2 regions of the Geodermatophilus sp. SYSU D00663 genome follow, and region 1 is predicted to be linked to the other one. Evidence: riboswitches for the same ligand, from Rfam matches in the RefSeq annotation. Region 1 holds a riboswitch; the other holds the start of a gene.

Region 1 (3,372 bases):
GGACCGGCGCCCGCGACGGACGACACCGGCGCGGCGGGCTCCCATGTGGCCCGCGCTCCTGTGCCTCACCGTTCCGACCTGATTGGCACTCGGCACTGTCGAGTGCCAACCGGAAGTCTGGCACTCGCCCCTGCCGAGTGCAAGAACGGGGGGTGGGTGCCGCCTGTTCCCGGTCGGGCCGGCGGCGGGGGCGGTGGTCCGGGAACGGCTGCGGCCCGGCTCCCGCGGAGGGAACCGGGCCGCAGCACGGAGGTGGGGAGGTGCTCAGGCGACGCGGACCGAGTCGGCCTGCGGACCCTTCTCGCCCTGGACGACCTCGAAGGTCACCCGCTGACCCTCGTCGAGGCTCTTGTACCCGTCCATCTGGATGGCCGAGTAGTGGACGAAGACGTCCTGGCCGCCGTCGACGGCGATGAAGCCGAAGCCCTTCTCGGCGTTGAACCACTTCACGGTGCCCTGTGCCACGTGTGCTCCCACGTTGGTGCGTGCGGACGGTCCCCGTGATCCGGGGACCGGGGTACAGCTCTTCCGCCCGTCGGACACGTGCGTGGAACTGACGACCGCGCGAGACGGTACAACAGGCACGCCGCCGTGGGGAGATCCTGGACACACGACTCGGGGACGATCCGGCGGGACGTCACCCGCCGGATCGACGTCGCCCGCGAGCCTACGCCTCCCGCGGGGGCTCAGCCGATGAGCCCCGCGGACCGGACCGACCGCAGCGACGGCTCCACCCGGTGGGTCGGGCCGACCACCGGCAGCAGCGGGTCGAGGGTCTTGAGGCCCTCGCCGGTGTTGAGGACGACGGTCTCCCGGCTCGGGTCCAGCCGCCCGTCCTCGACCAGCTGGCGCAGCACCGCGACGGTCACGCCGCCGGCGGTCTCGGCGAAGACGCCGGTGGTGCGGGCGAGGTCGCGGATGCCCTGGACGATCTGCTCGTCGCCGACCCGGCCGACGGCGCCGCCGGTGCGGCGGATGGCGTCGAGCGCGTACGGGCCGTCGGCGGGGTTGCCGATGTTCAGCGACTTGGCGATCCCGGTGGGCTTGACCGGCTTGACGACGTCCCAGCCGTTGTCGAAGGCGGTGGCGATCGGGTCGCAGCCGGCCGACTGGGCGCCGAAGACCCGCCACTCGGTGTCCGCGACGATCCCGGCCTTCACCAGCTCCCGCCAGGCCTTGTCCACCTTGGTGAGCAGCGAGCCCGACGCCATCGGGATGACGACCTGCGCCGGGATCCGCCAGCCGAGCTGCTCGGCGATCTCGTAGCCCATCGTCTTGGAGCCCTCGGCGTAGTAGGGCCGCACGTTCTGGTTGACGAAGGCGGTGTCCTCGAACTCGTCGGTCTCGGCGAGCTCGCTGGTCAGCCGGTTGACGTCGTCGTAGGACCCGTCGACGGCGACCAGCGTCTGGCCGTAGACCGCCGACTGCACGACCTTGCCGGGCTCGAGGTCGGACGGGATGAAGACGAACGAGGGCAGGCCCGCGCGGGCGGCGTGCGCGGCCACCGAGTTGGCCAGGTTGCCGGTGGAGGCCGCGGCGATCTTCCGGTAGCCCAGCCCCTTCGCGGCGGTGGCGGCGAGGCTGACCACGCGGTCCTTGAACGAGTGCGTGGGGTTGGCCGAGTCGTCCTTGACCCACAGCCCGCCGGTGATGCCGAGCTCGGCGGCGAGCCGGTCGGCGCGGACCAGCGGGGTCATGCCCGGGTCGAGGGAGACGCGGTCGGCCGGGTCCTGGCCCACCGGCAGCAGCGCGGCGTAGCGCCAGATGTTCTGCGGGCCGGCCTCGATCTGCTCCCGGGTGACGGCGGCCATGAGCTCGGGGTCGTAGTCGACCTCGAGCGGGCCGAAGCACTGGGCGCAGGCGTGCTCGGCGACGAGCCCGAAGGTGGCGCCGCAGTTGCGACAGACGAGGCCACGGGCGGGGCTGGGCGGGACCGGGCCGCCGGCCGAGCTGTCGGCCTGCAGGGAACCGGGTGCGGTCAGGGTCATGCGACGACTACCTCCTCATCTTCCCCGCGTCGGGCCGTCGAGCCGCGCGGGACGGAATTGGCACCTCTCGCCGCTCGCGCGAGCGCGGTTGCCGGGGCTTCACCGGGCCGTGTCCCTCTGCCCCTCTGGATGAGTGGAACGGGCCCGACTCTACCCGGCTGCCGGGACCGCCCCCGGCCCCGGCCATGCTGGGCGCCGTGGCTGCGCGCATCGTCTACACCGACCTCGACGGCACGATGGTCGGACCGCGGGGGTCCTTCTGGCACGCCGCCGACGGCTCCCCCACCGCCGAGCCGGCCGCGGCCCTGCTGGAGCTGCACACCGCCGGGGTCGCGCTGGTGATCGTCAGCGGGCGCACCGCCGACCAGGTCACCGAGGCGGGGCGGATCTTCGCCGCCGACGGCGCGATCGCCGAGCTGGGCTCGCTGGTGACGTGGAAGGGCGGCCGGGAGCGGCATGGGCTGACCGGCGAGCTGCCCGAGGAGTACGCCGGCCGCACGCCGATGGACGTGATGGCCGAGCTCGGCGTCGTCGACGCGCTGTGCGCCGCCCACCCCGGCCGGCTCGAGTGGCACGCGCCCTGGCACACCACGCACGACGGCGACGCGCTGCTGCGCGGGTTCGTGGACCCGCTCGCCGTCGACGCGTGGCTGGCCGAGCGCGGGTTGGGCTGGCTGACGCTCAAGGACAACGGCGCGATCCCCGCCTCGGCCCGGCTGCGGCTGGCGCCGGAGGGGCAGCTGGCCCGCGTCTACCACCTCATGCCGCGCGGCATCTCCAAGGGCGCGGCGATCGCCTGGGACCTCGAGCGGCGCGGCGTCGACCCGGCGGACGCCGTCGCGATCGGCGACAGCGCCAGCGACCTGGAGATGGCGCCCGCCGTCGGCCGGCTGTGGATCACCGCCAACGGCGCGGAGGTCGAGGGCATGGCCGGGCTGCTGGGCGCCGTCCCGAACGTGTCGGTGACCGACGAGCCGATGGGCGTCGGCTGGGCCCAGGCGGTCCGAGCGAGCCTGTGACACCGCGGTCCCACCGGACCGCACCGCGCCCGGGTGCCGTTCCCCTGCTGCCCGGAGCCGGTGCGGGGGCGGGACACCTCGTTCAGCTGGCGACGTCGTTCAGCTGGTGACGTCGTTCAGCTGGTGACGTCGCGCCGGGCGAAGTGGCGGAAGCCGAGCGCGGTGAAGACCGCCGCGTAGACCAGCGACTGGACGACGCCGCGGAACAGGTCGGAGGAGTCGACCGGCGTCTGCAGCAGGTCGGTCCAGGCGAACTCCTCCGCGGTGGGGAACCAGTCTCGGATCGACCCGAGCTGCTCGACCTGGTCGAGGATGGCGAACACGACCGTCGTGAACACCGCCCCGCCGACGGCGGCCAGCGGCGC
Region 2 (3,372 bases), on a different contig from region 1:
GCGCGGACTCCGGCGGCCTGGGCACCCACCTCGACCCCGGCACGCTCGACCTGTGGATGACCGAGGCCTACCAGAAGGCCTTCCGGCACCTGTTCGACGGCACCGTCGAGGCCTACGACCCGTACGACGCCGCCTACCGCACCGCCGGCCCGCAGTACCCCGGCTCCACCATGTGCTCGGCGTTCCGCACCTTCCAGGGGTGGACCGCGCTGTCGGACATGGACCACGACCAGGGCGTGCTGCACACCGTGCCGATCCCCGAGGCGATGGCCTACCTGATGCTGCGCCCGCTGCTGCCCGACGTCCCCGACGACGACATGTGCGGCGTCACCACCAACCAGGTCTTCCCGGCCAGCGAGAAGTGGCACTCCCTGCTGCTGCGCGCCGCCAGCGGCATCCCCGACGTCCGCGCCGGCGACTCCGTCTGGTGGCACTGCGACATGATCCACTCGGTCGCCCCGGTCACCGACCAGCAGGGATGGGGCAACGTCATGTACGTCCCCGCCGCCCCCTGGTGCCCGCGCAACGAGGCCTACGCCGCCTCCGTGCGCGACGCGTTCCTCACCGGCTCCAGCCCCACCGACTTCCCCGCCGAGCACTACGAGCGCACCTGGGCGAACCGGTTCACCCCCGACCAGCTCAACGACACCGGCCGGCGCGGGCTCGGCCTCGCCTGACCCACCCCCGCCCGAGCCGCGGCGCGGCAGGATGCCCGGCATGGTGCTGGGGCTGCGACGACCGGTCGTGCAGGCGCCGATGGCCGGCGGGCCGTCGACGGTGGAGCTGGCCGCGGCGGTGTCCGGGGCCGGTGGCCTGGGCTTCCTCGCCGCCGGCTACCGGACGCCGGACGCGGTGCGCGAGGAGGTCCGCGCCGTCCGGGCGCGGACCCGGGAGCGGTTCGGCGTCAACGTCTTCGTCCCCGGGCCGCCCGCCGACGAGGGCGCCCTGCGCCGCTACGCCGAGCGGCTGCGGCCCGAGGCGCGGCGGTGGGGCGTGGACCTCGGCGAGCCCCGCGCCGACGACGACGCGTGGGAGGCCAAGGTCGCCGTCCTCGCCGAGGAGCGGGTGCCGGTGGTGTCGTTCACCTTCGGCCTGCCGCGGCCGGACATGGTCGCCGCGCTGCACGACGCCGGCGCCACCGTGCTGGTCACCGTCACCTCGCCGGAGGACGCCCTCCCCGCCCGCGACGCCGGCGCGGACGCGCTGGTGGTGCAGGGGGTCGAGGCCGGCGGCCACCGCGGCGGCCTCCGCGACGAGGACGGGGCGGGCGAGTACGGGCTGCTGCCGCTGCTGCGGCTGGTCGCCCGGGCGGTGGACCTGCCGATGGTCGCCGCCGGCGGGATCGTCGACGGCCCCTCGGTCGCGGCGGTGCTCGTCGCGGGCGCGGAGGCCGCGCAGCTGGGCACGGCGTTCCTGCTGTGCCCCGAGGCCGGGACCGGCGCGGCGCACCGGGCGGCGCTGGGCGCCGGCCGGCCGACGGCGCTCACCCGCGCGTTCAGCGGCCGGCGCGCCCGCGGGCTGGTCAACCGCTTCCTCGCCGAGCACACCGCCGCGGCTCCGGCCGCCTACCCGCACGTCCACCACCTGACGACGCCGTTGCGCGCGGCGGCCCGGCAGGCCGGCGACCCGGAGGCCATCAGCATGTGGGCCGGGCAGGCGTACGCGCTGGCCGAGGCGCTGCCCGCCGGGGAGCTGGTCGCCCGCCTCGCCGACGACGCCGCGGCCGCCCTCGCGCACCCCCGGCCCAGCACCTCCTGACCGGGCGCTAGGGTTCCGCGCAGGCTCACGAGAGGCAGCGACAAGTACCTGGCTGGCTGCCCGGCAACCTCTCCTCCGTCCGAGGTGCTCCCAGGGGAAGAGCCGGCCGCGCGGCGCCCGCCGCGCGGCAAGACGGAGCCCTCCGTGCGCCGCGGGGTCTCCGCGAGCGAGAGGAGACGGCGCCGTGCCCGACCAGCAGAGCTGGAGCTTCGAGACCCGGCAGATCCACGCCGGGACCAGCCCCGACCCCACCACCGGGGCCCGCGCCCTGCCGATCTACGCCACGACCAGCTACCAGTTCCGCGACGCCCAGCACGCCGCCGACCTGTTCGCGCTGGCCGAGATGGGCAACATCTACACGCGGATCATGAACCCGACGCAGGACGCGCTCGAGCAGCGCGTGGCCTCCCTCGAGGGCGGCGTCGCCGCGCTCGCGGTGGCCAGCGGCCAGGCCGCCGAGACCCTGGCGATCCTCAACGTCGCCGAGGCCGGCAGCCACGTCGTCGCCTCGGCGTCGCTGTACGGCGGCACCTACAACCTGCTGCACCACTCGCTGCCCAAGCTCGGCGTCGAGGTGTCCTTCGTCGAGGACCCCGACGACCCGGAGAACTGGCAGTCGCTGGTCCGCGAGAACACCAAGGCGTTCTACGGGGAGTCGATCGGCAACCCGAAGGGCGACGTCCTCGACATCTCCGCGGTGTCGGAGGTGGCGCACCGCAACGGCGTGCCGCTGATCGTCGACAACACCATCGCCACGCCGTTCCTCGTGCGCCCGCTCGAGCACGGCGCCGACGTCGTCGTCCACTCGGCCACCAAGTACCTCGGCGGCCACGGCACCGCGATCGCCGGGGTCATCGTCGACGGCGGCAACTTCGACTGGACCCGCGGCCGGTTCCCCGGCTTCACCACGCCGGACCCGACCTACCACGGCGTCGTCTACGCCGACCTCGGCGCGCCCGCCTACGCGCTCAAGGCCCGGGTGCAGCTGCTGCGCGACCTCGGCCCGGCGATCAGCCCGTTCAACGCGTGGCTGGTCGTGCAGGGCATCGAGACCCTGTCGCTGCGCATGGAGCGGCACGTGGCCAACGCCCAGCGGGTGGCCGAGTTCCTCGAGGCGCACGACGAGGTGGAGTCGGTGCACTACGCCGGCCTGCCGTCCTCGCCGTGGCACGCCGCCCAGCAGCGCTACGCCCCGCGCGGCGCCGGCGCGGTGCTGGCGTTCGAGATCCGCGGCGGCGTCGAGGCCGGCAAGCGCTTCGTCGAGGCGCTGGAGCTGCACAGCCACGTGGCCAACATCGGCGACGTCCGCAGCCTGGTCATCCACCCGGCGTCGACGACCCACTCGCAGCTGACGCCGGAGGAGCAGCGGACCACGGGCGTCACGCCCGGCCTGGTGCGCCTGGCCGCCGGACTGGAGGGGATCGAGGACATCCTCGCCGACCTCGAGGCCGGCTTCCGCGCCGCGAAGGGCGCCTGACGTGGGCGGGGTGCGGGACCTCCCGGGGTCCCGCACCCCGCCGCGCACCGGCGGGTGGCGCGACGGCGACCCCGCCGGGGACCGGCTGTTCCTGGACCTGGACGGACCGGTCCGGCTCGAACGCGGCGGGGTGCTGC

Evidence for each region. A riboswitch is a leader RNA that binds a small molecule or an ion and turns the genes downstream of it on or off. The one in region 1 is predicted to bind S-adenosylmethionine.
Region 2: another riboswitch for S-adenosylmethionine. It lies ahead of ACI79Z_RS21235 (bifunctional o-acetylhomoserine/o-acetylserine sulfhydrylase); the one in region 1 lies ahead of thrC (threonine synthase).

What each region holds. Positions count from the first base shown of each region.
Region 1 covers NZ_JBJGZT010000003.1:118,407-121,778, forward strand. The annotation lists gene ACI79Z_RS03480 (cold-shock protein) at 265-465, opposite strand; gene thrC (threonine synthase) at 687-1,988, opposite strand; SAM riboswitch class I at 2,001-2,124, opposite strand; gene ACI79Z_RS03490 (HAD family hydrolase) at 2,186-3,007, shown strand; gene ACI79Z_RS03495 (ABC transporter permease) at 3,124-3,372, opposite strand, start outside.
Region 2 covers NZ_JBJGZT010000037.1:24,805-28,176, forward strand. The annotation lists gene ACI79Z_RS21225 (DUF1479 domain-containing protein) at 1-677, shown strand, start outside; gene ACI79Z_RS21230 (NAD(P)H-dependent flavin oxidoreductase) at 718-1,758, shown strand; SAM riboswitch class IV at 1,782-1,898, shown strand; gene ACI79Z_RS21235 (bifunctional o-acetylhomoserine/o-acetylserine sulfhydrylase) at 1,943-3,235, shown strand; gene metX (homoserine O-acetyltransferase MetX) at 3,246-3,372, shown strand, end outside.